DNA from 3 places in the Janthinobacterium darwini genome. Region 1 is predicted to be linked to each of the others. Evidence: predicted binding sites of a transcription regulator. Region 1 holds the regulator's gene; each other region holds the start of a gene.
What was found. Region 1 encodes NrdR, which represses ribonucleotide reductase genes. Its sites were predicted from a motif close to CACNANATNTNGTG; they were not measured.
Positions count from the first base shown of each region.

Region 2: a site for NrdR is predicted at 2,534-2,547, ahead of ACQ4WZ_RS16190 (ribonucleoside-diphosphate reductase subunit alpha). Genes of this name have one in related genera too.
Region 3: a site for NrdR is predicted at 1,887-1,900, ahead of ACQ4WZ_RS12950 (ribonucleoside triphosphate reductase). Genes of this name have one in related genera too.

Region 1 is NZ_JBNYXX010000001.1:3,267,274-3,271,783, reverse strand. It holds gene tolQ (protein TolQ) at 1-357, opposite strand, end outside; gene ybgC (tol-pal system-associated acyl-CoA thioesterase) at 405-806, opposite strand; ZMP/ZTP riboswitch at 1,122-1,246, shown strand; gene glyA (serine hydroxymethyltransferase) at 1,358-2,605, shown strand; gene nrdR (transcriptional regulator NrdR) at 2,751-3,215, shown strand; gene pilV (type IV pilus modification protein PilV) at 3,437-4,021, shown strand; gene ACQ4WZ_RS15040 (PilW family protein) at 4,018-4,510, shown strand, end outside.
Region 2 is NZ_JBNYXX010000002.1:157,898-162,407, reverse strand. It holds gene ACQ4WZ_RS16210 (cytochrome C assembly family protein) at 1-366, shown strand, start outside; gene ACQ4WZ_RS16205 (PP0621 family protein) at 363-626, shown strand; gene ACQ4WZ_RS16200 (sigma 54-interacting transcriptional regulator) at 742-1,809, shown strand; gene ampD (1,6-anhydro-N-acetylmuramyl-L-alanine amidase AmpD) at 1,809-2,420, shown strand; gene ACQ4WZ_RS16190 (ribonucleoside-diphosphate reductase subunit alpha) at 2,803-4,510, shown strand, end outside.
Region 3 is NZ_JBNYXX010000001.1:2,812,818-2,817,327, forward strand. It holds gene ubiV (ubiquinone anaerobic biosynthesis protein UbiV) at 1-203, opposite strand, end outside; gene ubiU (ubiquinone anaerobic biosynthesis protein UbiU) at 213-1,250, opposite strand; gene ACQ4WZ_RS12945 (hypothetical protein) at 1,412-1,828, shown strand; gene ACQ4WZ_RS12950 (ribonucleoside triphosphate reductase) at 1,947-3,695, shown strand; gene nrdD (anaerobic ribonucleoside-triphosphate reductase) at 3,692-3,889, shown strand; gene ACQ4WZ_RS12960 (anaerobic ribonucleoside-triphosphate reductase activating protein) at 3,882-4,510, shown strand, end outside.

The DNA.
Region 1 (4,510 bases):
CATGGCGCGGCGGGCACCGTCGAGCACGGCGCCCACGTCCAGCGCTTCGCGCGAACCGTAGGATGCCTTGCCCTTGATGAATTCGCCCATGCCGGCGTCGAAGATGCGGGCCAGCGCGCCGCTCTGGTCGCGGTTGCCGCTGGCGTTTTGATGCAGCGCATGCAGGTTGCCGCCGGCCCAGAAGCTGCGTTCGAATTCGATGGTTTGCTTGCGCGCCTGGCGCACGGCAAACATCTTGCGGAAAATGTAGGTCCAGCTGGTCAGGGAAATCAGCAGCAGCAGGGCCATGATCAGTTGCACGATCAAATGGGCATTGGTGATGAGCGCGAGGAAAGAAAGATCTTGTGTAACGTTCATTGGCTGGCAGTCTGTTGGGTGAATTGTCCGGGGGTGGCGGGTAGGGCTCAGGCGGCGCGCATGCGGGCCGCCACAGCATCAGGCACGGCGCGCGGGCGCAATGCCGAGTCGACGCAGCCGATCTTGACGCGGGCCGTGTTCAGCAGGCGCTCGCCGCACCAGGCTTGTTGCAGGAAAACGATGGAGGCGCGCCCCATCTTTTCTATGCTTAAGGTTAATCTTACCGTGTCATCGAGCCTGGCTGGCGCATGATAGTCGGCGTTGACGCTTTTGACAACGAACATCGCGTCGTGCTGTTCCAGCAGCTCCTGCTGGCCCACGTCGATGGCGCGCAGCCATTCGGTACGCGCACGTTCGAAGAATTTCAGGTAATTTGCGTAATAGACGATGCCGCCGGCGTCGGTGTCTTCATAGTAGACACGTACGTTCCAGGTAAAGACTGAAGGCATGTTTATTGCGCCAGTAGTGAGATTGAGCAACATTTTACGCGATTTTTCTTCTTGTGACGGTGGGCGCTTGCTGGAAAGCCATGCAAAAGCTGCATATAAGTTGCACTGCAGCATTGTAAATCGGGGGTGCATAATGGCAAGCTTCGTAACATACGCTTACATGCCGCAGCCAGGTTTAAGTTCAGCTTAAGAGCCGCAGGCACGCCCCGGGGCGGTCTGTGGCCATGCCCGGGCTGCGATGGCGCGCGGCGATTATAGCTGCACGGTTGCATTCCTTGCTCAATTTGGGCACTTAACTTACAATTTGATTTCCATTACGTCTCACGTGACTGGCGAAAAGTCGGGCGATCTCCCTGGATGGTGATCGGCAAACCGGCGAAAGGTGGGCACCCACCGGGAAACGTGAGATTTTTCATCAGCCGTTCGCCTGGGTAGCCACTATGGAAAAGCACGAAGAGGCTGCCTGTCCAATGTTGTTATTCAATTAACGCCGGCTCCCCTCATTCGATCCAACCTGCCAGTACAAGCACCCTCATCCTTGGAGTTTTTACATGTTTGCAAAAGATCACACCCTCGCCAACGTCGACCCTGAATTGTTCGCCGTCATTCAAAAAGAGAACACGCGCCAGCACGACCACATCGAACTGATCGCGTCGGAGAACTACACATCGCCGGCCGTAATGGAAGCGCAAGGCTCGCAGCTGACGAATAAATATGCCGAAGGCTATCCAGGCAAGCGCTACTACGGTGGCTGCGAATACGTCGACGTGGCCGAGCAACTGGCCATCGACCGTGTAAAACAGCTGTTCGGCGCCGAATGCGCGAATGTGCAGCCGAACTCCGGCTCGCAGGCGAACCAGGGCGTGTTCTTTGCCGTGCTGAAACCAGGCGACCTGATCATGGGTATGTCGCTGGCCGAAGGCGGCCACCTGACCCACGGCATGCCGCTGAACATGTCCGGTAAATGGTTCGACGTCGTATCGTATGGCTTGACGGCGGAAGAAGACATCGACTACGAGGCTATGGAGCGCCTGGCCCGCGAACGCAAGCCCAAGCTGATCATCGCCGGCGCGTCGGCGTTCTCGAAAAAGATCGACTTCGAGCGTTTCGGCAAGATCGCCAAGGAAGTGGGCGCCTACTTCATGGTCGACATGGCCCACTACGCCGGCTTGATCGCCGCCGGCCTGTACCCGAATCCGGTGCCGTTCGCCGACTTCGTCACCTCGACCACGCATAAGTCCTTGCGCGGCCCTCGCGGCGGCATCATCCTGATGAAGGCTGAACACGAAAAAGCCATCAACTCGGCCATCTTCCCTGGCATTCAGGGCGGCCCGCTGATGCACGTGATCGCCGGCAAGGCCGTCGCCTTCAAGGAAGCGCTGAGCCCTGACTTCGTTGAATACCAGAAGCAAGTGGTCAAGAACGCCGACGTTCTGGCGAAAACCCTGATCAAGCGCGGCCTGCGCATCGTTTCCGGCGGCACCGAATCGCACGTCATGCTGGTCGACCTGCGCGCCAAGAACCTGACGGGCAAGGAAGCCGAAGCCATCCTCGGTTCCGCGCACATCACCTGCAACAAGAACGGCATCCCGAACGACCCGCAAAAACCCTTCGTCACCTCGGGCATCCGCCTGGGCAGCCCGGCGATGACGACGCGCGGTTTCAAGGAAGCGCAAGCGGAAGAAGTGGGCAACCTGATCGCCGACGTGCTGGACAATCCGCATGACGCCGCCACCATCGAGCGCGTGAAAGCGGCCGTGAAAGTGCTGGCCGATGCACACCCGGTGTACGCCGCGTAATTATTTGTCCAGAATGTGTCATACAGAGTAAGATTCTGTCTGACACATTCCAGTCGTGCCCAAGGGCGCCCGGAGTGATTCGGGCGCCCTTTCATTTAAGGGCGGCGATTTCCCGTAATTATTACTATAAAGTTGTAGCCAGCCCATGAAATGTCCATTTTGCCAGCACGGCGACACCCAGGTCCTCGATACGCGCGTATCGGAGGACGGGGATGCCATTCGGCGGCGCCGCCGTTGCGGTAAATGCGACAAGCGCTTCACCACCTACGAACGCATTGAACTTATCATGCCGGCCGTCGTCAAAAAGAATGGCAGCCGGACGGAGTTCGCTGCGGATAAGTTGCGCGGCAGTTTGATGCTGGCCTTGCGCAAGCGTCCCGTCGCGGCCGCCTCCGTGGATACGGCTATCGCGTCCATCCAGGAAAAATTGCTGACCAGCGGCTTGCGCGAAGTCGATTCCGGCTATATCGGCGAACTCGTCATGCAGGAACTCAAGCGCCTGGACAAGATCGCCTACATCCGCTTCGCCTCCGTCTACAAGAATTTCGAAGACCTGGCCGAGTTCCAGGATGCGATTGCCGAAGTGGGACAGGCGCGCGGCAAGCCCTGATGTCCCCTTTTTGAAAACGGGGCCGGTCCTGCGCCCCGTGTTCATCACGCCAGCGTTCGCCTGGCAAGCGATCCGATCAATCCCAACGCTGTTCTTCTCACCTTATCGCCGTGCTGTTTGCGCTAGCGCAGACGCGGTTGTTTGCGCGCGCCTATCGTGTAAGTGGGCCGGGCGCCGGCGCGGCTCCCGTCCTGGTTACATTCTGTCGGCAGGAGAAGCTCATGCACAGTGGCACGCGTGGTCCCATGGATGGCAGCAGCCTTGTCGAGGTGCTGGTATCGCTGCTGCTGTTGGCGTTGGGCTTGCTGGGCGCCAGCATCCTGCAATTGAGTTCCCTGCGCGCGCGCCATGAGTCGGCGCTGTTGTCGGCGGGTGTGCAACTGGCCGCCGGCATGGCCGAACGCATGCGGGCGAACAGCGTGCTCATGCATGGCCCCGATGCGGGTAATCCCTACCTGAGCGTTGCCTACGCGGCGGAGGATGGCGCCGAGGCTGGCGGCGGCGCGCCCGGCTGCTTCGGCGCCGCCGTCTGCAGCGCGGCCGAGCTGGCGCAATTCGACATCGCCGAATGGAAACAGCAGCTGCAGTCGGCCTTGCCTGGCGCGCGGCTGCATATCTGCCGCGACCTCGCCGCGTGGGATGCCGCCGCCCAGGGTTTGCACTGGGCGTGCAGCGGCGGCAAGGGCGCGCCCATCATCATCAAGCTGGGCTGGCGCGGCAGGCAGGCCAATGGATCACCCGCCGTGAATGCGGCAGGCGAATCGTTGCCCAGGCTGGCATTCCAGCTTGGGGGAGGCGGCGCATGAACACTGTCTTGCGCGGGCATCGAGGCATAAGCCTGCTTGAATTGCTGGTGGCCCTGTCGCTGGGCGCGCTGTTGATGCTGGCGGCCAGTACCGTGCTGCTGGCTTCCAGCGGCAGTTATGGTGAGCAGTCCGCCAGCGCGCGCCTGGATGACAATGGCCGCTATGCACTCGACACCATCGCCCGCGCCGTGCGCCAGACAGCGTATGTGAACTGGGACAGCAGCGCCGCGCCCGTCGCCCATGCGGATTACGACAGCGCGAGTATCGCCGGGCTCGACGCGCGTAGCCTGGGCAAGAACAGCGAAGGCATCAGCGGCGCGCTTCCCGACGCCGTGCAGGGCAGCGACGTGCTGGCCCTGCGCTATTACGGCGCCGGCAAGGAGGAGGGCGGCGACGGATCCGTGCTCAATTGCGCCGGCTTCGCCGTGGGGGCCGCGCAAACGGAGGCGCAGCGGGGCTGGAGCATTTTCTATGTGGCCCAGGGAGCCG
Region 2 (4,510 bases), on a different contig from region 1:
CATACGCGCAGCGAAAGCCGCGGCTTCATCGGCAGCGCGCTGGACCAGCTGCCAGCCCTGCTGACCATGGAAAAGCTGCTGTTCCGCATGATCGGCCTGGGCTTCATCCTGCTGAGCCTGACCGTGCTGTCGGGCATCGTGTTTTCCGAGCAATTATTTGGCAAGGCGCTCAACTGGGATCATAAATCCGTGTTTACCATGCTGTCGTGGCTGTTGTTTGCCGCCCTGCTGGCAGGCCGCCGCTTTCGCGGCTGGCGCGGCAAGACGGCCCTGAGTTTTACACTGGCCGGTTTCGCCACCTTGCTGCTGGCCTATGTCGGCAGCCGTTTTGTACTGGAAGTGGTTTTACACCGAGGATTCGCATGACACGTGTTTTATTCTGGCTGGCGCTGGTGTTCCTGGTGCTGTTTGCCATCCGCAGCAAGATCCGGGGCATGCAGCAACGGGCCCGCGCGCAGCAACAGCAACAGCAGCCGAATCCATTTGCGCCACCGGGCCGGCCACAGGAATTGCCGGATGCGGAGCTGATGCTGTGTTGCGCCCATTGCGGTGTGTACTACCCGGCCTCCGAAAACGTGCAGGCCAAGGGCCACGATTACTGCAGCCAGGCGCACGCCACGCTGTAAGGACAGGCTAGCGCCGCGTTGCTCATCCGTATCGTAACGTCCCCCGGCATCCGTCCGGCGTAGCATCTGCAGCGAAGCGGTTCGCCACCGTCCCTGCAGAGAGGCGCGTTCTCCTATGTCCAGTCTCAGCCCGCATTCCTTGACCGCCACCGGCAAGCTGGGGGCTGGCCGCATGCCGCCCGCGCCGCAACTGAGCGGCAACTCCCTGCCCATGCAGGCGCTGCGCGCGCAGATTGGCCGCATCGCTCGCAGTGGCGCGCCGGTGGCCATCCGGGGCGAATCGGGCACGGGCAAGGAACTGGCGGCGCGCGCCATCCATGCGCAGGGTGCGCGCGCCAGCTTCCCTTTTATTGCCGTCAACTGCGGCGCGATTCCCGAAGCGTTGATGGAGGCTGAATTCTTCGGCTGCCGTCAGGGCGCCTATACGGGCGCGCTGCACGAGCGTGAAGGATTGTTCCAGGCGGCCCATGGCGGCAGTTTGCTGCTCGATGAAGTCGACGATCTGCCGCTGGCCATGCAGGTAAAGCTGTTGCGCGTCCTGCAGGAGCGACGCGTGCGCAAGCTGGGCGGTAGTACGGACGAGGCCATCGACGTACGCATTTTGTGCGCCAGCCAGCATGGCTTGGCGCGCGGCGTGGATGCCGGCACGTTTCGCCAGGATCTGTTTTACCGCCTCAATGTCATCGAACTGGCGCTGCCGCCGCTGCGTGAGCGGTGCGGCGATCTGCAGGTATTATGTGAGGTAATCCTGGCGCGTCTGGCACCGGGCCAGGCCGTGAGCCTGGCGCCGCCGGTGCTGGCGGCCCTGGCCGCGTATGCGTTTCCCGGCAATGTGCGCGAACTGGAAAACGTGCTGGAACGGGCACTGGCTTTTGCCGATGGCGGCGTGATCGCGCTCGATGGGCTGGGCTTGCCGTCGGCGGCGAGCGTCACCGGGCAGCGGGCGGCGCAGTCATCGGCAGTGCCGGAGCGGCAACTGTGCCTGCCCGGCATGGCGCTGTCCGGCCTTGCCCCGGCCTTGCCGCTGGACATGTATTTGCGCCAGGCCGAGCGTGACATGATCATGCAGGCGCTGGTGCAGGCGCGCTATCACCGCGCACGGGCGGCGCGCCAGCTGGGACTCAGCGTGCGCCAGTTACGCTACCGCATGCAGAAATTGACGATACAGGAACCGCTACCTTGATGACAGTATGGACGATAGATGAAGACGGCTGGTGCGACGGCGCGCGGCGCTATGACTCGCCGTACCAGGATGCGCGCCCGGACGGTGCGCAAGTCGACTTGCTGGTGATCCATAACATCAGCTTGCCGGGAGGCCACTTTGGCGGACCGCATGTGTCGGACTTGTTTACCGGCCGGGTAGACTATAATGCCGATCCTTCTTTCGCCGACCTGCGTGGCTTGCAGGTGTCGGCGCACTTTTTTGTGCGGCGCGATGGTGCGCTGTTGCAATATGTTTCTACTGATCAACGTGCCTGGCATGCCGGCGTGTCCATGTTCGAAGGACGCCCGCACTGCAATGGCTATTCTATCGGTATCGAAATGGAAGGCGCGGACGATGTGCCCTTCCAGCAGCGGCAATACCATGTCCTGGCGGCGCTGACGGCGGCACTGGTGGCGCGCTACGGGCTGTCCCAGGTGCGCGGCCACGAGCATATTGCGCCGGGGAGGAAGACGGATCCGGGGCCGTTTTTTGACTGGCATTTTTATCAAGAATGCTGGCTGGAAACTGTGCGCGGGCAAGCTGCGTTAGCGCTTACTACGCGGGCATTGGGCTTTCCATCCATGCCCTGAAAAGTCAACCGAAATCGTATATGAAAATACAAAAAATTACGCTGGAGGATGCCGGAAAACTATTGCATCGCCTTTCGATGGGCACTACAATTAGTGCACAACTTGGATTTAAAGACTATATGTAGTGCCATCACAGACGTTTTCAGAATTATTACCAAAGCTACCCTGTTTGTTGATATAGCAACGGGAACTGGCGTTTCATCACCCTTGATCGTGTTTCGCGCCAGCCCGGCTGTACAGGTTGGCCGTATGATTTCTGGCTGTATATTATTTACTATTTAGCAACAAATACCTGAAGAAACCCTGACCATCGGGCGTTCTATTCAACAACACACGCGGCAGCAAAACTGCAGGCTGACTTTAGCTGACAACGGGAGCTTCAATGCAATCACCACAAGATATTTCCATCCATTCAACGCCAGTATCGCCAGCGCCAGGCGCGGCCAATAGCGTGGCGAGCACGGGCGCGGCATTGGGCGACTATCGCATCATCCGCCGCAACGGCGCGGTGGTGGCATTTGAGCCGTCGAAGATCGCCATCGCCATGACCAAGGCATTTTTGGCCGTTAACGGCGGCCAGGGCGCCGCTTCGGCACGCATCCGCGAACTGGTGGAACAACTGACCGACGGCGTCGTCGCCGCGCTGGTGCGCCGCCATCCGGGTGGCGGCACCTTCCATATCGAAGACGTGCAAGACCAGGTGGAACTGTCGCTGATGCGCTCGGGCGAGCACGACGTGGCGCGTGCCTACGTGCTGTACCGTGCCAAGCACATGGAAGAGCGCCGTTTGCAGAAGGAGGCGCAAGGCGCCTCCGCGCAAGTCGCAGCGCCCCAGCTGAACGTGCTTGATAACGGCGTGCGCCGCTTGCTGGACATGCAGGAAGTGCGCGACCTGATCAACGCCGCTTGCGCCGGCCTGGAAAAGCACGTCGATGCCGACGCCATCCTGGCTGAAACGGTGAAGAACCTGTACGACGGCGTGCCCGTCGAAGAGCTGCACAAGTCTGCCATCCTGGCGGCGCGCGCGCTGATGGAAAAAGATCCGGCCTACAGCCAGGTCACGGCCCGCATCCTGCTGCACACGGTGCGCAAGGAAGTGTTCGGCAAGGAAGTGCCGCAAGCGGCCGCTGCTGCCGAGTACCTGACGTATTTCCCGCAATATATCGCCAAGGGCATCGCCAATGACCTGCTGAACCCGGTACTTGCCAGTTTCGACCTGGAGCGCCTGGCCAAGGCCATCGTTGCCGATCGCGACTTGCAATTCGGCTACATCGGCCTGCAAACCCTGTATGACCGCTACTTCCTGCACATCCAGGACGTGCGCATCGAAATGCCACAAGCGTTCTACATGCGCGTGGCCATGGGCCTGTCGCTGAACGAAGCGGACCGCGAAGCACGCGCCATCGAGTTCTACAGCCTGCTGTCCTCGTTCGACTTCATGAGCTCGACCCCGACCCTGTTCAACTCGGGCACCCTGCGCTCGCAGCTGTCGTCGTGCTACCTGAGCACCGTCTCGGACGACCTGGAAGGCATCTACGACGCCATCAAGGACAACGCGCTGCTGGCCAAGTACGCTGGCGGCCTGGGTAACGACTGGACGCCAGTGCGCGCCCTGGGCGCCCATATCAAGGGCACCAACGGCAAGTCGCAAGGCGTGGTGCCATTCCTGAAAGTGGTCAACGACACGGCCGTGGCAGTCAACCAGGGCGGCAAGCGCAAGGGCGCCGTCTGCGCTTACCTTGAAACCTGGCACATGGACATTGAGGAATTCCTCGACCTGCGCAAGAACACGGGCGACGACCGCCGCCGCACGCATGACATGAACACGGCGAACTGGATTCCCGACATGTTCATGAAGCGCGTCATGGAAAAAGGCGAGTGGACCCTGTTCTCGCCATCCGAAACGCCAGACTTGCACGACCTGGTCGGCAAAGCCTTTGAAAAGGCTTATCTGGGCTACGAAGCCAAGGCCGCCGCCGGCGAAATCCGCTCGTTCAAGAAGGTCCAGGCGCTGGACCTGTGGCGCAAGATGCTGTCGATGCTGTTTGAAACGGGCCACCCATGGATCACGTTCAAGGATCCTTGCAACA
Region 3 (4,510 bases), 450 kb from region 1:
GACAGCACCACCTCCTTGCCGGCAGCGGCCAGCAGGTCGGCGATATCGAGCCAGTCGGCCAGGCGCAGCTCATGCCGACGCGAGCAGACGGTTTCGCCCAGATACACGATATCGACGGCGGTGCCGGCAATCTGCTGATAAAACTCGAAGACCGTGGCGCGCGGCCAGTAGTACAGCAAAGGACCCAAAGAAAGCTTCAGCATGTTCATCCTCTATTTCCAAGATCTATGATAAGCGCCCAAGGTGTGCTGCTGACCTTCTGCCAGCTTGTCCATGGCCGCCATCCAGCCCGGCTTGACGGCATAGCGTGGATTGCCTTCGCGGCAGGCGTCGATCGCTTCGCGCCACACGCGCGTGACCTGGGCCACGTAGGCGGGACTGCGTTGGCGCCCTTCGATTTTCACGGCGCGCACGCCCATGGCGATCAGTTGCGGCAGCAGCGCCAGGGTATTCAGGCTGGCCGGTTCCTCGATCGCGTAATATTCTTCGTCATTGACTTCGAAACGCCCCTTGCACAGGGTGGGATAGCTGGCGTTTTCGCCTGGCGCATAGCGGTCGATCAGCACGCCGTTCAGGCGCGATTCCAGACCGTTCGGCGTTTCCAGCCAGCGCACGGATTTCGCCGGCGAGCACACGCCGTGCGTATTCGGCGCCTCGCCCGTCGCATACGACGATAGCGCACAGCGCCCTTCGACCATCACGCACAGGCTGCCGAAGCCGAATACTTCGATCTCCACCGCCGTCTTGCTGATCAATTGCTCAACCTGCGCCATCGACAGCACGCGCGGCAGCACGGCGCGGGCGATGCCGAAGTGCTCGTGATAGAAGTTGATCGCTTCATAATTCGTGGCCGAGCCCTGCACAGACAAATGCAGGCGCAGCTGCGGCTGGTGCTGGGCCGCGTAGGCCATCAGGCCCGGGTCGGCGACGATCATGGCGTCGATGCCCGCCGCGGCGGCGCGGTCGATGGCGCTGCGCCACACGGCCCAGCTGTGCGGCTGCGGATAGGTATTCAGTGCCAGCAGCACCTTGCGTCCATACTGGTGGGCATAGCGCACGCCTTCGGCGATTGCCTTCTCGTCGAAATTGAGGCCGGCGAAATTACGCGCATTGGTGGCGTCGCGAAAGCCCAGGTAAACGGTATCGGCGCCATTGTCGACAGCCGCTTTCAAGGCAGGCAGGCTGCCGGCGGGGCAGACCAGTTCCAGCGGTCCGGCCACGCGGGTGGCGGTGGTTGATTCAAGCATCATGATGTTCACAGTCCTGTATCGGCTCAGGGTGCAGACTATAGCCCCGCCCATGCTGCCCAGTCCTTGACGCAGGTGAAGGAATGCATGCATGGCTGGCGCACCTTCAACTTGCTTGACCTGGCTGTAAAATGCCCATCTTTCCTCCTGTTTCAGTTCCCACCATGACCCGCAAACCGCTGCTGATTTTCCTTCTGACCCTGTTCCTCACCGCGCTGCAAGTGCAGTGGGCCGGCCCGACCGATGGCTATGACGCAGGGACCATCTCCGTGCTGTCGCCGGAAGTACTGGGCGCCTATCCGGGCGTGCTGCTGCTGTTCCTGCTGGCCGTGTTCGCGCGCCGTCAAATGCCGCTGCTGCGTCAGGCCGCCATCTGCACGGGCCTGCTGGCCATCTACTGGCTGCTGGCGAACTACGCCACCTTCGACGCGCGCGTGGCCAGCTGGAGCACCTATACGCCGCTGGAAATCTGGACCCACGTGCTGCCCGCCTCCGTCGCCAGCATCGCCGCCTGCGGCGCCGCGTTCTTTTGCGCGAGCTGGCTGATCCTGCGCGAAACACGCTGGAACAAAACCGGCTGAGGTGGTTTTTTCACCTGGATCAAGGATATGCGAATCGCTTGCACGCCACCTTTGACCGCACTACATTTAGTGGATAACCTTCATAAAAACACCGCATGTTGTGTTTATTGGAGGTTTCATGACGACGAATGCAGTTTCCCCCACACGCGGCCAGGTCGATGTCGCCGCGTCCATCAATGAATACCTGGAACGGCGCGACTGGCGCGTGAACGCCAATGCCAACCAGGGGTATTCCCTGGGTGGACTGATCCTCAATGTGTCGGGCAAGGTCATCGCCAACTACTGGCTGGACCAGGTGTATCCGCCGGCAGTGGGCGCGGCGCACCGCGAAGCGGCGCTGCACATCCACGACCTCGACATGCTGGCCGGCTATTGCGCCGGCTGGTCGCTGCGCACCCTGCTGCATGAAGGCTTGAATGGCGTGCCGGGCAAGATCGAATCGGGTCCGCCGAAACACATGTCGAGCGCCATCGGCCAGATCGTCAATTTTCTGGGCACCCTGCAAAATGAATGGGCCGGCGCCCAGGCGTTCAGCTCCTTCGACACCTACATGGCACCCTACATCCGCAAGGACAGCCTGCGCTACGAAGACGTGCGCCAGCATATGCAGGAGCTGATCTTCAACCTCAACGTGCCATCGCGCTGGGGCACGCAGACGCCGTTTACCAACCTCACCTTCGACTGGGTCTGCCCGGACGACCTGCGCGAGCAGATTCCCGTCATCGCCGGCCAGGAGATGGACTTCAGCTATGGCGAGCTGCAGGCGGAGATGGACATGATCAACCGCGCCTACATCGAGATCATGATGGCGGGCGACGCCAAAGGCCGCGTCTTCACCTTCCCCATCCCCACCTATAACATCACCGAGGATTTCGACTGGCATAGCGAAAATGCCGAACGCCTGTTCGAGATGACAGCCCGCTACGGCCTGCCCTACTTCCAGAATTTCATCAATTCGGAACTCAAGCCGAACATGATCCGCTCCATGTGCTGCCGATTGCAACTGGACTTGCGCGAACTGCTGAAACGGGGCAATGGCCTGTTCGGTTCCGCCGAGCAGACGGGCTCCCTGGGCGTGGTGACCATCAACTGCGCGCGCCTGGGCCATTTGTGGCGCGGCGACGAAGCGGCGTTGATGGCGGACCTGGACCGCCTGCTGGAACTGGGCAAGACCAGCCTGGAAATCAAGCGCAGCACCATCGAGGAATTGATGCAGCAAGGCCTGTTTCCCTACACGAAGCGTTACCTGGGTACCCTGCGCAATCACTTTTCCACTCTGGGCGTGAACGGCATCAATGAAATGATCCGCAATTTCAGCGGCGACGCTTACGACATCACGGCACCGGAAGGCCATGCGCTGGCCGTGCGCCTGCTCGACCACGTGCGCGCCCGCATGGTGCAATTCCAGGAAGAAACGGGCCATATGTATAACCTAGAAGCGACGCCGGCCGAGGGCACCACCTACCGCTTTGCCCGCGAAGACCGCAAGCGCTATCCCGCCATCCTGCAGGCCGGCACCGTCGACAACCCGTATTACACGAACTCGTCGCAGCTGCCCGTGGGCCACACGGACGACCCGTTCGAGGCGCTGGAATTGCAGGACGCGCTGCAGCGCAAGTACACGGGCGGCACGGTGCTGCACCTGTACATGACGGAAGCGCTGTCGGACGCGAATGCCTGCCGCGAACTGGTGAAACGCGCCCTGAGCCGCTTTTCGCTGCCCTACATCACGGTCACGCCCACGTTTTCCATCTGTCCGCGCCATGGCTACCTGGCCGGCAAACATGAATTCTGCCCCACCTGCGACGCGGAACTGATCGCCCGCAAGCAAGCCCACCCTGCTCCATCACTTGAGGAAACGCCATGAATACACGTCCCGACTTCACTCCCGCCCTCACCCTGCTCGACACCGAACGCCAGCGCTGCGAAATCTGGACCCGCGTGATGGGCTACCACCGTCCTGTCGCCTCGTTCAACATCGGCAAGCAGGGCGAATTCCACGAGCGCCAGTATTTTACGGAAGCGAGCGCCCGGGTTGGCCAGCCCGCCTGCCATGGCTGAGTTGAAAGTGGGCGGCCTGACGCCCTTTTCCGCCACCGACTACCCGGGCAAACTGGCCGCCGTGGTCTTCGTGCAGGGCTGCCCCTGGCGTTGCGGCTATTGCCACAATCCCCATCTGCAGACGCGCACGCCGCAGGGCACCATGCCCTGGCAGGACGTACTGACCTGGCTGCGCCGCCGCGTGGGCCTGGTCGACGCCGTCGTCTTCAGCGGCGGCGAGGCGTGCATGGACCCGGCGCTGGCGCGCGCCATGCAGGACGTCAGGGAACTGGGGTTCGGCGTCGGCCTGCACACGGCTTGCATCTATCCGCAGCGCCTGCAGGAAGTGCTGCCCCTGGTCGATTGGGTGGGCTTCGACATCAAGGCGCCGTTTGCCGACTATCGTCATGTGACCCGCGTGGCCGGCAGCGGCGACCCGGCGCGCGCCTGCCTGGACGCCATCCTCGCCAGCGGCGTCGCCTACGAATGCCGCACCACCACCCACCCGGACTTGCTGCCGGACGAACAGCTGCTGGCCCTGGCCACCACCCTGGCCGCCAAAGGCGTCGACAACTACGTGCTGCAGCAGTTCCGCGCCGAAGGCTGCCTGGATAAGGCGCTGGCCGGGCGCCCCCTGCACGG